DNA from 2 places in the Hydrotalea sp. AMD genome. Region 2 is predicted to be linked to the other one. Evidence: riboswitches for the same ligand, from Rfam matches in the RefSeq annotation. Region 2 holds a riboswitch; the other holds the start of a gene.
What was found. A riboswitch is a leader RNA that binds a small molecule or an ion and turns the genes downstream of it on or off. The one in region 2 is predicted to bind cobalamin.
Positions count from the first base shown of each region.

Region 1: another riboswitch for cobalamin. It lies ahead of EO766_RS14285 (TonB-dependent receptor plug domain-containing protein); the one in region 2 lies ahead of metE (5-methyltetrahydropteroyltriglutamate--homocysteine S-methyltransferase).

Region 1 covers NZ_SCKY01000021.1:54,103-63,375, reverse strand. Annotated here, with positions in the region: gene EO766_RS14320 (adenosylcobinamide-GDP ribazoletransferase) at 1-321, opposite strand, end outside; gene cobT (nicotinate-nucleotide--dimethylbenzimidazole phosphoribosyltransferase) at 344-2,056, opposite strand; gene EO766_RS14310 (Dph6-related ATP pyrophosphatase) at 2,043-2,786, opposite strand; gene EO766_RS14305 (bifunctional adenosylcobinamide kinase/adenosylcobinamide-phosphate guanylyltransferase) at 2,786-3,301, opposite strand; gene EO766_RS14300 (cysteine-rich CWC family protein) at 3,298-3,513, opposite strand; gene EO766_RS14295 (ABC transporter substrate-binding protein) at 3,500-4,447, opposite strand; gene EO766_RS14290 (DUF6580 family putative transport protein) at 4,499-5,104, opposite strand; gene EO766_RS14285 (TonB-dependent receptor plug domain-containing protein) at 5,120-7,054, opposite strand; cobalamin riboswitch at 7,188-7,378, opposite strand; gene EO766_RS14280 (TMEM175 family protein) at 7,475-7,618, shown strand; gene EO766_RS14275 (hypothetical protein) at 7,787-8,068, shown strand; gene EO766_RS14270 (APC family permease) at 8,261-9,273, shown strand, end outside.
Region 2 covers NZ_SCKY01000014.1:95,699-104,971, reverse strand. Annotated here, with positions in the region: gene metE (5-methyltetrahydropteroyltriglutamate--homocysteine S-methyltransferase) at 1-1,486, opposite strand, end outside; cobalamin riboswitch at 1,661-1,851, opposite strand; gene EO766_RS11580 (DUF3050 domain-containing protein) at 2,189-2,998, opposite strand; gene EO766_RS11575 (aldo/keto reductase) at 4,102-5,091, opposite strand; gene EO766_RS11570 (helix-turn-helix domain-containing protein) at 5,245-6,141, shown strand; gene feoB (ferrous iron transport protein B) at 6,387-8,540, opposite strand; gene EO766_RS11560 (hypothetical protein) at 8,669-9,273, shown strand, end outside.

The sequences.
Region 1 (9,273 bases), on a different contig from region 2:
GTCTTTCATAATTTGTAAAATTTTTTCTTTTGTCCAGCCTCCGCCAAATGCATCACAGCAATCTGCAAAGCCGTCTTCATGAAAAGCACCTGTAGTTAAAATACCTGTTAACATAGAAAAAGCAATGGCAAGATGTGCAGACAGCAGCAGGCTGAAAACATAATATGCAGTTGCAGTAATGCAACCAACCAAGAGACCCACCCAGGTAAAATAGCGAGCCGACTGTTGCAGTAAATTTTGGTTGTGGTTAATATTTTTTGGAACCGGTAATCGGGTAAAAAACATTAATGCAGTAAAAAAAAATTGTATTTGCTTCTTCATGTATACAAATAAAAAATTTAATTTAGTTGGAAGGTCCGTTGATTTGAAAGGAATCGGTATCATTCATTTCATTCAGCATAGCAATAGCCGACTGGATTAAGGGAAGGGCTAATGCTGCACCGGTTCCCTCACCTAAACGTAATTCTAATTGCAACAATGGTTGTAATTGCAGATAGGCTAACATTTGCTGATGACCTTTTTCGTTGCTAAGATGTGATGCTATGCAATAATCTGTAACATTTGGCTGTAATTTTTTTGCTACAAGCAATGCTGCTGTTGTAATAAATCCATCAGCAATAATCACCATTTTTTCCGCAGCCGCCTGCAAGTAAGCGCCTGTTAACATGGCAATTTCAAATCCTCCAATTAGTTGTAAAAGTTGTAAAGGGTCGATATTGTTATGATGGAGGTGGTATTGATGAGCCACTTTTTCCAATACTTTCAATTTTTTTTGATATTGGTCATTATTTGTGCCAGTGCCTCTTCCCACACATGCTGCTAAAGGAATATTTAATAAGCCATGCATAATAAGTGCTGCCGATGAACTATTGCCAATGCCCATTTCGCCAAGGGCAATTGTATTGCATTGCTGTTGTTTTAGTTGGAGAATATACTCCCTCCCTTTTTGTAAACAGGTTACCAACTCGTCTTTGGTCATTGCAGGTACTTCCAAATAATTTTTAGTACCCATATTTATTTTGCTCACTGTAAAATTGGGATATGCTAAATCCTCATTTTTCCAAACGCAATTGATACCTGCATCAACAATGGTAAGTTTTAAGTTGTTTTGCCTGCAAAAAACATTAATGGCTGCACCACCTTGTAAAAAGTTGCGAACCATTTGTTGTGTAACTACCTGCGGATATGGATTTACCAGTCCGGTTGCAGCAATACCATGATCAGCCGCAAAAATAATCATGTTCGGATTTTTTATTTCCGGAGCAGTTGTTTCCAGTATACATCCAACTTTAACTGCAATGGACTCTAATATACCCAATGCACCTACGGGTTTGGTTTTGCCATTTGTTTTTTTGATGAGTGCTTCTTTGAGCAAAGTATTGTTTGTTCCGGCAATTTTACTGAATTGAAAGTTTGCAGCATTACTTGCAGTAGGATATAACTGTTTAATTTCTTTTACTTCCGAATTTTTTGATTTGGACTTCCAGCCATCTTTTTGCAGCATGGGTTGTTGTCCATAATCGGTTGCCGGTTTCCCAATACAAAAATATCCCAATGGGTATTCATGCGCCGGTATATTCAGTAAATTTTTAAATGCCGTAAAATTTAGAATAGATACCCAACCGAGTGAAAATCCATCTTCAGTTAATGATAACCATAGGTTTTGTAAAGCACAAACACTGCTCCATTGCAGGGTATCGGCAGTGCCTGAAATGCCAATGGTAAATTTTTCCAGTACACTATAATCAGTTGTAATAATTAATCCAACGGGCGATTCTTTAATTGCTTCCAGTTTTAATTTTTTGTACTGTTGTAACAGAGCAGTGTTGTGTAAAAGTTCTGCTTCAACTTTTTGGTTTTCGCTTTGAAATAGTTCGTGAATAGCATTCTTGATATGCTGCTCTAATAGCAAATAGTATTTGGTGGCTTCACTTAATCCAACAGATGGAGCCATGTGTGCTGCCCGCAGTGCTTTTTCTAATACCATATCCGGAACAACATCATTGGTAAAATGCCGGGTATCTCTTCTTTTATTGAATACATCAAATAGTTCCATGGTTAGCAGGAATTAAATCGCAGAACCAAAAGCCCATCTGGTTTTGTTGATGATTTTGTGATGAACAGGGGTTACTTGCATTGTTAGGTGCGTTGTAGGTCCGCAATACTTTTTCGCCAATGGTAAACGGGATGGGTTGCCTAAAAATAGGGCCATTGAAAACGAAGCTGTGGAATTCACCGTTTTCGCCACATGGGTCAACATTTGCGGGAAGGTCTTTCAGAAAATCATGATCAATGATTCTGCCTGCAAAACTTTCATCTAACAGTTCTGCCTTTGTGCAAACGATAATAGATTGAAAGCCGAGATCAATAAACTCATGCACCAATTCAATAGTGTTGCGTTTCCATAAAGGGAAATGTGCCTGAAAGCCGGCTGCTGCTAATTTTTCTTCCCTGTAGTTGCGCAGATCTTCTAAAAATATATCGCCAAAAATGGAGTGGGTATACCCTTGTGCTTTGAATTGTTGCATGGTATTGGTGAGCAGTCTGTTATAGGTATCCATATCAGGTTGTTCTGGCAGTAATAATTTTACTAACGGTATGCCAATGGCGGCAGCCTGTTGTTCTAACAATATACTTCTAACACCGTGCATAGACACCCGATTATAAGTTTGATTTACAGAGGTAAGTAATGCGCCAACCTGCCATTCAGTATTTTGAAAAACTTTATAAAGTGCCAATGCACTGTCTTTGCCGCCACTCCAGTTAAAAACAGATAGATGTGCCATTATTGATTTGTTTCTTTTATGATTACAGGAATACCACTCACCATAAAAATCACTTTATCGGCCAGTAAGGCAACGAATTGGTTAGCCCAGCCTTGTAAATCCGTGAATTTTCTGCCAATGGTCGTTTCTGCATGAACACCCATTCCAATCTCATTGCTTACAATGATAAAAGTACCCGGCATTTGATGGATGGCTATTATTTCTTTTTTAAATTCTATTAGTGCTGTATCAATATTGTTTTGGTTTTTGATAAAAAAATTGGTAAGCCATAGCGTAATGCAATCTATTACTGCAACTGTTTCCTGAATAGGCAGTTTGCTCACTTCAAATTCTTCTTCATAACTCATCCATTCTTTTCCTCTGTTATTTTTATGGTGTTGAATTCTTTCGGTGAAATCATCTCCCCAGTCCTTAGCCGTGGCAACATAAACCGGGCTGTTACTCATATTTAATGCCAGATTTTGCGCATAATTACTTTTGCCACTCCTGGCTCCACCGGTTATTAAAATAATCATGGTAAAAAATATTTTTCTTTAAATAAAATATATTTGTTTTTTAGTGCCAATAAACATGCTTTGCAAAGGCAATCGCTGTAACGGTTTTCAATGAAAGATCTTTCCGCATCTGTTAATGTAATTTCAGTGCAGTGGCAATGGGTTATATCGCCCACTTTACATTCAAAAGGTTGCTGGCAGCGGGCGCATAATTTTTCTTCATGGTGTGGCATAAGCAAAGGTTTGGGGATAAAGCTGAAGATATTTATGTTGCAATGATGCAGGAATCTGAAATAATTGGGGATGAAATAATGCTGCCAGCAAGGCAATACCGTTAACAAGTGTTCCGGCACTGGGTTGGGTAAACAAATCAAAATCGGCCAGATAAACTTGCCGGTTTTGTACTGCTTTTAAACCATTCCATTCCGGAAATTGAGTTAAAAGATGTATTTCTTCTTTTGCACGATGAATGGAAAAGCCACAGGGTGCAATGATGATAATTTCCGGATTGTAACGTACAATTTTGCTCCAGGGGGTAACAATGGAATCGCCACCGGGATGGCTGAGCATGTCTATGCCACCGGCCATGGCTATCTGGTAAGGAATCCAATGTCCGCAATTATAAATGGGTTGTATCCATTCCAACAATGCCACGGTTTTAAGCGGCATTTGGTGCTGACGAAGTTTATCTAAAATATGGTTTGTGGTTTGTTGCAGCTGTGCCAGGTACTGATATGCTTTTTCTTCTTTACCAATGGCAGTAGCAATAGTGATGGCAGTTTGATACACATCCTGCAGTGTTTGCGGTGTTAAGGCAATTAACTGTGGTTGCTTCTTCAATCGGGCAATGGCAGCGGCAGTGCAGGCCGTATCAATCTGACATACTTCACAAACATCCTGTGTAAAAATAATATCGGGTTCTATTTGTTGGAGTAAATCTTCATCCACATAATACAAGCTTTTTCCCGATGCTTTCGCAGCAGAAAAAATAGTATCAATTTCAGTGCTGCTTAAATGGTTGTCTTCTAAAACACAGCGAACCACTTTGGGTTTTTGAGAAAGGGCAGGTTCAGGACATTCGAAGGTAATACCATAGAGCATATGGTCGAGGCCCATATCATATATCATTTGTGTGGCGGCCGGCAAAAAGGAAACAATTTTTAGCATAGTATGGGTTTAAGAAAAAACAGGGCTACTGCAGCAAGCCCTGTACGTTTATTATTTTGAAACCGCATGCACTGATAAGGCCGGATATTTTTTTTGCAGCCATTCAAAACTGCCGTAAAAAATGGCGCCGTATACAATATTGGCTACCAGCATATTCCTTAAAAAGGGTAAAGCCTGAACATAACATTGAACAAACCCATCCCAATTGCGCTGTAAGCGTTGGCCGTTTCTGATATCTAATCCACCAAACCACCAAACGGGTAAGTCTGTAATAATCCAGTGTGCCAGTGCAGCCGCAAATGCCGCGGTGATTACCGTACTCATTTTTACATGCTTAATCAATGTGCCTATTAAAACAATTACTGCAAATGCAAGATAAGTGTATATCCATCCTTTGTACAGCAACCCGTTACCGTAACCTGCATAAATGGTATGCATCATTATCACATCACTAAAAAAAAGAGCACCTAAAGGAAATGCATATTTTTTCCAGGGCTGATTGAAATAAGTACCACCAAATAGCCCCATGGCACCAATGGGCGTAAAATTGGCCAAAGGCGATAGGGTACTGCCGGCATTCCAAATACGCAAAGCAGCGGCTAATAAAATAAACAACAATACAATTGCTGTTGCCGGATTGAATTTTTGAATAGACATAACGATTGTTTTAATTTAAAAGTTAAAATAAGCCCCTGTCATCATATTAAAGCGTTTGCTGTTATAGCCTACAATATCAAAATATTGTTGGTCGGTAATATTGTTGAGCGAAGTAAACAGGCGAATTTGTTTGTTAACCCGGTAGCTGATAAAACAGTCAACAGTATAATAAGCGGGCTGTAAATCAGGTCCAATATCATAAGGCCCTTTTAAACGAGTACCTACGTATTTAAAGGCCGGTGCAATGGTAAAGCCTTTTACGGGCGAAAGGGTAAGTACACTGTTCATCACAAAATTAGGACGTCGGAACAGGTTGTTTACACTAACACCATTTTGAATGCCATGCCCGTCAATATAGGTAAGATTATTACTCCAGGTGCCAATTGTACCAATTTGTGTATTGCTTTCTACTTCAAAGCCATAGTCGTGTTGTTGGTCGCGATTGATGTAGTAGCTGTTGTAATTGGCATCGGTATAAAAAATAATCAGGTTTTTGGTATCTCTTTTAAATGCAGCAAGGCGCAGGCTCATTTTTTTATCTGTGCTTTGGGTTTGGAGTCCAATTTCATAAGTAGTACTGCTTTCAGGTTTTAAATTTTTGTTGCCATAAGCGCTATACAATTGATACAACGAAGGAATATTATAGCCTGATGAAATGTTAATAAATAACTTGGTATTTTCATCAATTACAAATGAGGGATTAAGGGTATAAGTTGCATTGTTACCATAAATGGAATGGTGGTTAACGCGGCCACCGGCTTCAAAATTAAACCCATGAATATTCAGCAACAGCAAAGAGGCATACGCCGAAAGCTGGTTAACATTGGCGCTGTCTTGTCCCAGTTCAGAAGTGTAGGGTCCGTAAGGTCCGGTACTGAAATAGCTTTGGCTGGTGTTTTGATGTTGGTACTGAATACCCGAAACCAGGCGAATATGTTTTTGGAAACGGATACTGCCAAAGGTTTCTAACGTAGTGGTATTGCCGTTATATTGCTGGTTCGAATAATTGTAATAAGGGCTCGAAACATAAGTGCTGTCGTTTACATAATGGCGGTTGGTTTGCTGGTAACTTCCCTGTAAAGTCCAGTTTACTTTTTTGTGTTGAAAATCTAATGCCAGTCCACCCAAATTATTTTTATTGTTAAGGGTATAATCTTTTTCATCGGTAAAAGCACCGGCAGGTAAATCGGTTTGGTAATGGCTAAAATTGCCAAACGCTTTTGCTGTTAATGAAGGCGAAAAATGGTAACGGGTTTCAGCCATTACGCTGCTTTGCTCAAAACCATCTTTTTTAAAGTTCTGCTTACCCGTACTATCATAAGCAGCAGGGAAACCGGCGCTTTTAATGTAGTTGTACTGCACCAAATAATCCCATTTTTTAAGCGAGCCGCTAATGCCGGCACCACTATTGAAAGTGTTATAAGTGCCATAAGATGCGTTGGCATTCAGGGCCATTTTCTTTTTGGCTTCTTTTTTTAGAAAAATTTGAATAACACCTGCAACGGCATTGCTGCCCCATAAAGTACTTTGTCCGCCTTTCAGAATTTCAATACGTTCTACCTGGTCTAAAGGAATATTATTCAGGTCGAATGAATTGTTGATTTGTGAGGGGTCGTACACCGGCACTCCGTCAATCACAATTAACATATTGCCTCCAGAAGCACCACGGAAGTACAAATCTAAATTAGTACCCAATGCATTGTTGCTGCCATTAATAAAAAAACCTGCCTGTGTATTCAACAATGCAGCTAAACTGCTGCCTGCATGGTTTTGAATGGTTTTTTGATCAATTACGGTTACAATTTTACCCGTTTCTGATTCTTTAATAGGTGTTTTAGAAGCGGTTACTACCACCTCGTTTAACTGGCGGGTGGCCATAGAGTCTTGTTGTGCAAAAGCTGCATAGCCCAAAGCTATGGATGTAAGAAGGAGCGTTAATTTTTTGCTCATTGTTGATTGTTTTTAAAATGAAACAATGAGCTTTCAGGAAAACAAAAAAACGGAGAAATATAATCGACTGCTGCAGACAGTCTTTTACATTCCATGCTTTTCACCCGAAAGCCGTGAATGACAAACTCATTTTTCAATGAGGCTGTATCTGGCAGGTCTTCTGGCTTGGGGCTTTAGCACCTTCCCATTCCGTTTTAGGAACAGTGGTTGTTATCGCTTTCTCTTTTACTGAGGCCCTTACAGCTACGGGGATAGCACCGGAATTACACCGGTTTCCCTTTTAATCCTTCTATCACAATGCATACCGTTGAAAGAATGGCTTGCAATGCAATAAAAAGAACCAAATACAAGGCAAAAATAGTAATTGCTTTGAATTGTACATTTTTTATTTAATTTCATTTTTTCACCGAATGATTCACCATGGGAAAAGGAAGATTGGAAGCTTTTAGCGATGGCGTAATAGCCATAATTATTACCATAATGGTGTTAGAGTTTAAAGTGCCACATACTGCTACATTTAGTGCATTACAAGCAATATGGCCGGTATTGCTAAGTTATATTTGAGTTTTATTTATATTGGAATTTACTGGAGTAACCACCACCATTTATTTAATGCAAAGTGTTGCGCTTGTAAACGGTAAAATATTATTGAAAATTTGTATTTGTTTTTTTGGTTGTCATTGGTACCATTTGTGTCGGGATGGATGGTGAAATCATTTTGAAAGTTTACCGGTGGTATTGTATGGCTTTGTGTTATTAATGAATGCCATTGCTTACTTTATTTTGGTTCGTACGTTAATTGCATTGCATGGAAAAGAGGCTGCTTTAGCTGCAGTCATAAACAATGATGTTAAGGGAAAAGTTTCAGTTTATATTTATATTATTGCCATTGCAGTTGGATTTTGGAATGCCTGGGTGGCTTTGTTTTTATATGGGGTAGTAGCTGTTATTTGGATTGTGCCGGACAGGCGTATTGAAAAAAGAATCATCTCAACTTCTAAACCAATATATTGAGCTGTTTTTTGAACAGATATGTGCCATTGCTTATTGCCGGAAAATGATGCTTTATGTTCAATTCATGGGTCGGTTTTTAGGGTGGTATCTATCCTGCTATTTATGCATGGATAGAAAGTGGCCTATAGAATGAACAGCTTTTTCTGTGTTTCATTGATTTCTTTACTATATTGAGTGCCATACTTTAGCAACATGCAGGGAAAACAACAACTGAATTTGTTTAGCTTTACCATGATTGTAGTAGGGCTGGTAATTGGAATGGGTATTTTCAGAACCGCCGCTACTTCTGCCAAGGATGCCATTACGCCATCTGTTTATTTTACTGCATGGATATTGGGTGGATTGATAGCTTTTTGTGGTGCTTTAACATATGCGGAAATAGGTAGCCGTTACCCGGTTACCGGCGGGTATTATAAAATATTTTCAGTAGCCTATCATCCTAGTATTGCCTTTGCCATTAACTGTATCATTTTAATCAGCAATGCTGCATCACTAAGTGGCGTTGCATTAATAGGAAGTGGTTATATTACAAAATTGTTTCCCGGTCATCAGTGGACGGATATTGATAAAGCCATTATCAGTGCCGGGGCTATTTTAGTGTTTTATGGTATTAATTTAATGGGTTTGCGTATGAGTGCAAAGGCTCAAAATATTTTAATGCTAATTAAAATAGGAATGATAGTGGTACTCATTGCGGCCTTGTTTTTTCCATATCATCAGGCAGTAGCAACAGCAAGTGTTATGGCTGATAGCACTCCACATATGAGCTGGATTCAAAGTTTAGGGATTAGTCTCATAGCTGTATCGTTTACTTATGGAGGCTATCAGCAAACCATCAATTTTGGTAATGAAATCAACAAGCCGGCCCAAAATATGCCCCGTGGTATTTTTATGGGCATTACCATCATTATTGTATTGTACTTATTGGTAAACCTGAGTTATTATCGGGTTATCGGTTTTCATCAGATGAAAAATGAAACAGAAATTGCTTATGTGTTAATTCAAAATGTATTTGGCATTCGAGGTGCTGAAATTTTTTCATTCTTTTTGTTTGTGGGTGTTCTTTCTTATGTAAATGCCTTATTGCTTAGCAATCCAAGAGTCATGTATGCAATGAGTGATGAAGGTTCATTGCCTAAAGCATTTGCTGTTCAAAATAATAAAAATCAGGTGTTAACTGTTTCTTTAACGGTATTTGCTGCAAT
Region 2 (9,273 bases):
ATACATCAATACCCATTGCTTCCTGCCAACGGATGGCCTCTGATATTTCTTTTGCAACTAAATCATCGTATTGCTCTTGTGTAATTTCGCCTTTTTTAAGCTTAGTCCTCCAACTTCTTACCTCGGCAGTTTGTGGAAATGAACCGATAGTAGTAGTGGGGAACATGGGTAATTGCAAGGCTTTACGTTGCTTAATTTTTCTCAAAGAAAAATCATTGAAGCGCTGTGTATCTTTTTCAGTAATAGCAGCAACACGTTGTTTTACGCTCTGATTGTGAATAAGAGTTGATATTTTCCTACTTTGATGTGCCTCCATATTTTCCTGCAATTTTAAAATTGCATCTGCCTGATGTTCCTTATTTGCCAATTGTTTCAGCGTTACCACTTCGTCAATTTTTTGTTTTGCAAAGGCAAGCCACTGTTTAATTTCAGGTTTTAATGTTTTATTGTTTGTTTCTAATTCCAGATCGCAAGGTGAATGGATTAATGAACAAGAAGGAGCAATCCAAATCCTTTCTACTCCAATTATTTTAACTGCTTTATCAATTAATGCAAGCGACTGCTGAAAATCATTTTTCCAAATGTTTCTGCCATCCACTAAGCCTAATGAAAGATTGGTTTTTGTTTTCACAAAATCAGTTGCTAAGATATCGTCTAACTGTGATGGGCAGCGTACCAAATCAAGATGTATTGTTTGCACAGGAAGGCTTAATACGGTTTGTAGATTTTGCCCATAACATTCAAAATAGCTTGTTAAAATTATATGAAGGCCGGGTAATTTATTCTTTATTTTCTGATATGTTTTTACAATAATTTGTTGTTCTGATTGGCTCAAGTCAAGTGCTAAACAAGGTTCATCAAATTGGATATAGTGGGCATTAGCATCATCTAATTTTTTCAATATTTCCAAATAAACAGGCAACAGTCTTTCGATGAGTTCAAGCCTGTGAAAGCCTTCTTCTTTTTCCTTACCCAAAAGTAAGTAAGATACTGGCCCCAGTAGTACAGGCTTTGCCTGAATACCATTTGCTTTTGCTTCTAAAAACTCATTTAACACTTTATTTGAATATAAAGTAAATTTTTGAGTGGCAGTAAATTCAGGAACAATGTAATGGTAGTTGGTATCGAACCACTTAGTCATTTCCATGGCAGTAACATCATAGCCATCTTTTTGGTACCCTCTTGCCATTGCAAAAAGCAAATCAATGTCTGGCAATTGTTTTGTTTCCATCAATGAATGATACCTTTCCGGAATTGCTCCAACCATTAAGCTGATATCCAATACATGGTCGTAAAAAGAAAAGTCATTGCAAGGTATCAGGTCAATACCTAATTCTTTTTGTAATTGCCAGTTTTGCTGGCGAATGGTTTTACCTGTTTGCAGTAATTGCTGTACAGGAATTTTGCCCGACCAATATTGCTCGGAAGCTTTTTTGAGTTCACGTTGGCTGCCTATCCTCGGGTAGCCTAAGTTGTGTGTTTGCATTTTTTGATGCTTTTAAAATGATGAAATCAGTTTAAAGCTCTTTTGCTAAACCTCATAATGTTTTGTAGAAGAAGTGAAAGAAATGGTATGCACACAATGAATCCTGCAAGAGTCAATAATCCTGCAAAATAATGGGCACATCAATTCTGACTGTCTGCTTCATTCCACGAAAGCATTGTCAACACGGTAAAGGCAGGTCTCCTGACTTGTAACATTTTTACCGTCCTTCCCATCTCGCTCAAGGCAAAACAGTGGATACACAAGGGTAAAAATTTAACGTTACTTACAGTTGCGGGACAGTTTGTGATTTGCACACAATTCCCTATTAATTTACGTTAAGTAAAACCTTTTCCGTTTGATGAAGAAATGTAGTAAAGAACTATTTGAATACAAATATATTATAACTTTCTATTAAAATTTCATCTCTGCAATTTTACCCTAAATCAAATCAAGCCATACATGTGTTATCGATTAGCCTTTCTTTTGTTTTTTTTGTCAACTTTAGTATTATTGTTCCTACTATTGTGACTATATAACATAAAACTTTTATTTAGGGTTTTATCCTTTTAACAGCAATTGAATATAACATTCATTCCGAAATCAATACCTTTAAAAATGAATGGTTGGTAATATTAACGGTTATCACGATAGCAAACCATTATTTATTATTTATGTCTGAAGCATTTCAGCTTACCTGCACCATTATTCTGCTTTTACAACGTTTAAGCTGGCAGTTGTTGTTGGTACCATTATTTGTTTATAAACGCCATCCCACAGGCTGATACGCTTTTGTAAAGAGGTAATAATTGCCTGTTCTGCTTCTTTCCAACGTTGTTCATCAGTACCACATAAGTTTGTTGTCATTTGCAGGGCAAGCTGGCTATGGTGGTTGCCGTCAACTTCAATGTGCCTTTCCAGATAATATTTGAAAATTGAGATACTTTGGGGAAAGTTTTTATGTATATCATTAACCATTGAAACAAACATCCCCGGAATTAAATCTTCGCGCCCAAATGTAAAGATGGCTGATTGCAAATAATCTTTTTGGCTGTTAATGATTTCAAATGTAAAGTCAACAAATTCACGTGCTGCTGACGGCACCTCAGCTGCTGCAAATGCAGTAACCATATTACCGGTATTTTTTAACACGCGGATAAATGTTTCCATTGGCTTAGTATCGGCGCCACATTGCTGCATGGCATCCAAATAAAGTTCAAAATGACTTTTTCTATGGCCAAAACTATCCATATCAGACTCTTCCCCCACTACTATTTCATTGATAAGGTATCTTGTATCAGCAGCACCTTTGGGAAACCAGGGGATGGCAGTACAGGTTAAATTGTTTTGCAATGTCTTTAATAATGACATGAAGTCCCAAACAGCAAAAACATGATACTGCATAAAAACCTTCAGGTCATCCGTATTTCTAATGGCTGCATATACTTTATGCTGCATGATTTGTTGTCTGTAAGGCTCTATTGCCTTTTTTATATGCGCTATTGATTCGTTCATCTTTTAAATGTATTAGTTTTATTAATTATTTAAATTAAGTATGCATTGTTTTTTTTGAAGCATGCAAAGTAATGAACAAATCATCTGCACAAAAATTTAATTAAGAGTAGGTAGATAAGAAAAAGCTATCGATCAATTGATACGCCCATGCTGCAATAAAGATGATAGTAAACTTAAGTTGATTGTTGGTTCCTATGAGGCCAACAGCACACAAATAATTATGTTAGGCAAAATTTCTTTCATTTATTTTGATGAATCTACAATTAATGATAGACAAATTCAAAAATGACATCACTATTTTTTATCAAATAATTTTTCTGCGAGTTCAGCGGGAAAAAAATCTTCCGCAGATAGCGCTGATGGATCAATCATTTACATTTTAATCCAACTCCCTGCCCTTTGCGCCTATACTTTGCGGGCTTTGCGTGAAAAAATAAACCATAACAGTAACAGAGGATTACACAGAAAATTTTTTACTTATTTTTAAAATCAACCTATTCTGTAGTTCATCTGCGGATTCATCGGAAAAATCATCTCCCACAGATAAAGCTGATTTACGCTGATGAGAGTTGGTTCATTGTCATTTCTATGCATTGCTGAATACATTTATTTTATTCTTTGAAAAAAATGCCGATATCCGTCCGATACCGGATGATCATCACAAATCAATTGATTATTTTGAATAGAAAAAGCTGTTCCATTTGGCCCAAACCATAGCTTGCCGGATGTAGAATTGAGGAGATGTACAATTTTTTATAAGTACTGTCATAAGTAATAAAAAATTGATCATTTGATTGTATGGTGCCATTTTCGGAAAGCGTATAAGTAGAGACTTGTTGAAAAGTTAATATAACATGGGTATCCGAAGCTGTAATTGTTTGTACAGCAATACCGCAATGGAATACTTCCATTGCCATTGCCCTATTATATTGTTATTGGTTCCAACCGCTTTTTTGCAAAAATTGCTCATGCATACCATTATAATGCATGCTAATAAAACTTTTTTTGCATAACCATCGTTTTATACATGATCATTTTAAACAGTAATTCGTTGCATATAATGGGTACAAATTGATGAACAGTTATAAAATTTATTGTATACTTTACAACCCTGTTGCTCTTTCCAACATTTCAGGATACCGATCACCCAAAATTTTTATTTGTGCAGAAGCCTCTTCTATTGCATTCAATTCTGCTGCTGTAAACGCAATAGCAGCTGCACCATTGTTTTCTGCAAGACGATGCAATTTTGTTGTTCCCGGAATGGGTACAATCCAAGGCTTTTGGGCAAGTACCCATGCCAGTGCAATTTGTGCAGGCGTAGCATTTTTTTGTTGTGCAAATTTTTCGATTACATCCAGCAACGCTGCATTTGCTTTACGAGCTTCTTCCGTAAATCTTGGAAGATGATTACGAAAATCGCCTGCTTCAAATTTTGTATTTGCGTCTATCTTCCCGGTAAGAAATCCTTTTCCAAGCGGACTAAACGAAACCAACCCAATTCCCAATGCTTCAATGGTTGGAATAATTTCTTTTTCATGTTGTCTTGTCCATAGTGAATATTCACTTTGTAATGCACTTACAGTTTGCACAGCATGTGCACGGCGAATGGTATGGGCACCTGCTTCAGATAAACCAAAATATTTAACCTTGCCTTCTTTAATTAAATCCTTCACAGTTCCGGCAACATCTTCAATCGGCACTTTGGGATCAACACGATGCTGATATAATAAATCAATCACATCAACCTTTAATCTTTTGAGAGAACCTTCAACCGCTTTTTTTATTTGTTCCGGTTTACTGTTTACACCCGCCATTTTACCATTCTGAATATTGAAACCAAATTTTGTTGCAATGATAACTTTGCCCTTGTAAGGTTCAAGCGCTTCACCAACCAGTTCCTCATTACTATAAGGCCCATATACTTCAGCAGTATCAAAAAAATTAACACCTTGCTCTACTGCTTTGCGAATAAGATGAATGGCATCTGCTTTTTGCGGAAATGGATAATAGGAAAAGCTCATTCCCATACAACCCAAACCAATTGCAGAAACTTCAAGTCCTTCATTTCCTAATTTTCTTTTTTGCATCATTCAATTTTAATGTTTATGCAAAGGTCTTCGTATTTTTTTGCATGAATGGTATATAGATTACGGATCGCTGTACCAATATTACTGATGATGCAATACACACTCAATAACAGAAGCATAAATCAGTAATTTTACATTTGATGAAACAATAGTGTTATGGATAAACTACGCCGATTTGATACAATTAGCGATTACAATGCTTTCAACAATACTGAAACACTCCACCCGCTGGTTAGTGTGATTGATTTTTCAAAGGCAGCACCAAGACAAGGTTCCAGAATGTATTTTGGCTTTTATACTATCTTGCTAAAAGATATAAAATGCGGTGATTTGCATTATGGGCGGCATACTTACGATTACCAGGAAGGCACCCTGGTATTCATTGCACCGGGACAAGTTGCCGGGATCGATAGCAATGCTGAAACATACCAGCCCAAAGGCTTTGGACTTGCATTTCATCCTGATTTAATTCATGGCATTTCGCTTGGCCGACATATTCAAGACTATTCTTTCTTCGGCTATCAATCGAATGAAGCATTACATTTATCAGAACGAGAAAGGAAAATTGTATTGGATTGTTTTTCAAAAATTGAATATGAATTAGAACATGCCATTGACAAACACAGTAAAAGATTGATTGTGTCGAATATTGAACTGTTTTTGAACTACTGTACCCGTTTTTACGACAGGCAATTTATTACCCGTGACAATGTACATAAAGGCATTTTAGAAAGGTTTGAAAAAGTATTGAACGCATATTTTCAATCTGATAAGCCACAAACCATTGGTTTGCCTTCAGTAGCTTATTGTGCCGGCGAGGTACATTTATCAGCAAACTATTTTGGCGATTTGATAAAGAAAGAAACAGGCCAAACAGCACAGGAATATATACAATCAAAAGTAATTGATGTGGCAAAAGAAAGAATATTTGACCATAGTAAATCAATCAGTCAAATTGCCTATGATTTAGGCTTTAAGTATCCCCAGCATTTTAACCGTTTGTTTAAACAACGGGTTGGGCAATCCCCAAACGAATACAGAATGCTGAACTAAGTATCCCCCCCATTAGTTATTCAAAAATTATTGGTAATAGTTAAAACTTAATCTGACAGTTATTAAATTTGATAACATGACGCCGTAGATGCCAGCCGAAGTGAAGTACTATTTGTGAATGGCAAAAAAGCAAGCTATATTTTTTGTATTTGCACCAACCATAATAGCGACCAAAGCTGGGAACCCAATAATGAAGCCTGGGAATTAACCCGAAAGATTTCTAAACTATTGTGGGATTATTATCATTAAAAAATGTGGTAAACAATGAAACTCATTATATAGGCCAGTCCCGTCATGTATACAAACTGAATAACCGGCCATTTCCAACTGCGGGTTTCACGTTTTACAACAGCCAGTGTGCTCATGCACTGCATTGCCAGTACATAAAACACCATTAATGATATTCCTGCAGGCAATGTGTACACTTTACTGCCATCTGAATACTTAGCCTGCTGCATTTTTTCACGCAGTGAAACATCTTCTTTCCCTTCTTCTACTGAATACAAAGTGGCCATTGTTCCCACAAAAACCTCCCGTGCCGCAAAAGAGGTAATTAAAGCAATGCCAATTTTCCAATCAAAACCCAAAGGGCGGATAACAGGCTCAATGGTTTTACCCAAAATTCCGGCATAGGAATGTTGTAATTTTAGTGAAGCCAGCTCTCTTTGCAGTGCTGCCTCCTGCTGTGGTTGCTGTTGTATTAAAGTGGTATATTGTGCATCTAACTGTTGCATTTGTTTACCCGGACCATAAGCACTTAAGAACCAGAGCAACAAGCTGATGATCATAATTACTTTTCCGGCATCCCGCACAAAAATCTTTGCTTTTTCAACCATAGTAATGCCAACATTCTTCCAACGGGGTGCCCTGTAAATAGGCAATTCCAAAATAAAAAAGCTTTTTTCTTTCATCTTAATAAAGCCTTTCAATACAGCACTTACAATTAAAGCCATTACCAAACCCAGCAAGTATAACCCCATCATTACCAAGCCTTGTAAACTGAGGAATCCGAAATAATAAGTATTTTTTATAACCAGCGAAATTAAAATGGTATACACCGGCAAGCGGGCACTGCAACTCATTAACGGGGTAACCATAATGGTTAAGAGCCTTTCTTTTTTATTTTCAATGTTCCGCGTACTCATGATTGCAGGAACCGCGCAGGCAAATCCGCTAATCATGGGCATTACACTTTTCCCATTCAAACCAACCTTCCGCATTAACTTATCACTCAAAAAACTAATTCGCGCCATATAGCCGGAATCTTCCAAAATGGTAATTAATCCAAATAAAATCATGATTTGTGGAATAAATACCATAATTCCGCTCATCCCTGCCACTATTCCATTAATCAATAAATTACTCCACCAAGCATCCGGCAATGTATTACTTAAATAATGACTCAATTGAGTGAATGACCATTCAATTCCATCCATTGGATAACGAGCCAGCCAAAATATACTTTGAAACAGAAGAAACAGTACAATTAGTAAAATTAAATAGCCCCAAACCCGATGCAAAAAAATATTGTCTAAATGATTGGTAAATAACTTTTGTTCTAACGGATCGGGCTCTACCACATTTTTTTGCAGTATTTGTTTGATGCGCTGGTATCGTTTTAAAATTTCTTCTGCCTGTGTTTTGGTAGGATTAAAATTGTTTTTTTGTTCAATATCTTCTATTGCTTCCTGCTGGTGCTGCGATAAAGGGAAATTTTCGTGATTAATTAAAAAATGGATGGCCGCATAATCACTTAACTGTGGGAACAACTGTTGTACAGATTCAATAGCATTGCTGGCAACGTTTTTATTATCTATAAAATCGCGGGATGGAATGGAATATTGTTGTTTGGCTACCATTCCAATCACTTTTCGTAAATGTGCCAGCCCCTTATTTTTTCTTGGATTAACAGGCACAACAGGCACACCCAAATCAGCTTCAATGCCTGCCACATCAATTTTAATTCCTTTTTTGGCTGCCAGATCGTTCATGGTTAATGCCACTACCACCGGCCTTTTTAAATCGATGATTTGTGAACAGAATAGAAAATTTCGTTTTAAATTACTGGCATCGGCTACCAGCACAATAATATCTGCATTCAAATCTACATCAGCATTCATGAGCACTTTATAGGCCACCCATTCATCTGCCCTTCTTGGATACAATGAATAAGTGCCCGGCAAATCAATCAATTCAGCCTTTAATGACCCGTCAATATCCAATATCCCGGTTTTTTTATCAACCGTTACCCCCGGAAAATTACCTACCTTTTGGTTTAAGCCGGTTAATGCATTAAACAAAGAGGTTTTCCCACTGTTTGGATTTCCTACTAAAGCGATGCGTAATAATTGTTGTTGCTTCACGTGCATGTATAAGTAAGCAAAATTAACGGTAGCCAAAGCTATGCTGTTTCGAGGTTGGGAAAAGAATATTTATACACCTTAGTACACAAATTGCTGATGCCTGTTACTTTTGTATACGATTTTATCTGAAAGCATCCTGTCACCTTCAAAACTATTCAACGATTTTGGGAAAAATAATTTTATGGCCTTTTGAAAAAACACCACCTATTGTTTGCATAATGATTGCAGGGGTACTTTTTTTCCCATCGGCCACACAAGCACAATCCAAAAGAAAGAAATTAAGAGAAGAAAAAGCGGCTGCGGCTCAATTGAAAGCTGAAGTGATGCATCATTTAATACAATTGCATGCAATAGAACCGCAAAGTATAGCCGGATATTTTCAAGCTTTTATGGAGCAGAAAGGCGCAACCCCCTTGCATAACAGTACCTTTACAGATAGCTTTTCCATTCATGAGGGGAATGATTATCAAAACCCCAATACCTATCTCTCCTTAAATGGGGTACAGTTACAAGCCGGGACTGATTTTTTTCCACTGCATTACAGTTCAAATAGGCACATTAGCGGTTCAGCTGCACCTGCATTGAATGAAAATGGAGCGCCCTGGTTCAGAAATTTGGCAGATATTATCAGTGAACATGCCGGTGATCAACAGTTTGATTGCGCGGAATATTGCATCAGTGAATCAAAACGAGCTGTTGCAAAAGGGGCTACTGCTTTATTGTTTTACAACACTGACCCCACTTTGCAAGATGCAGTTGCATTTAAAGC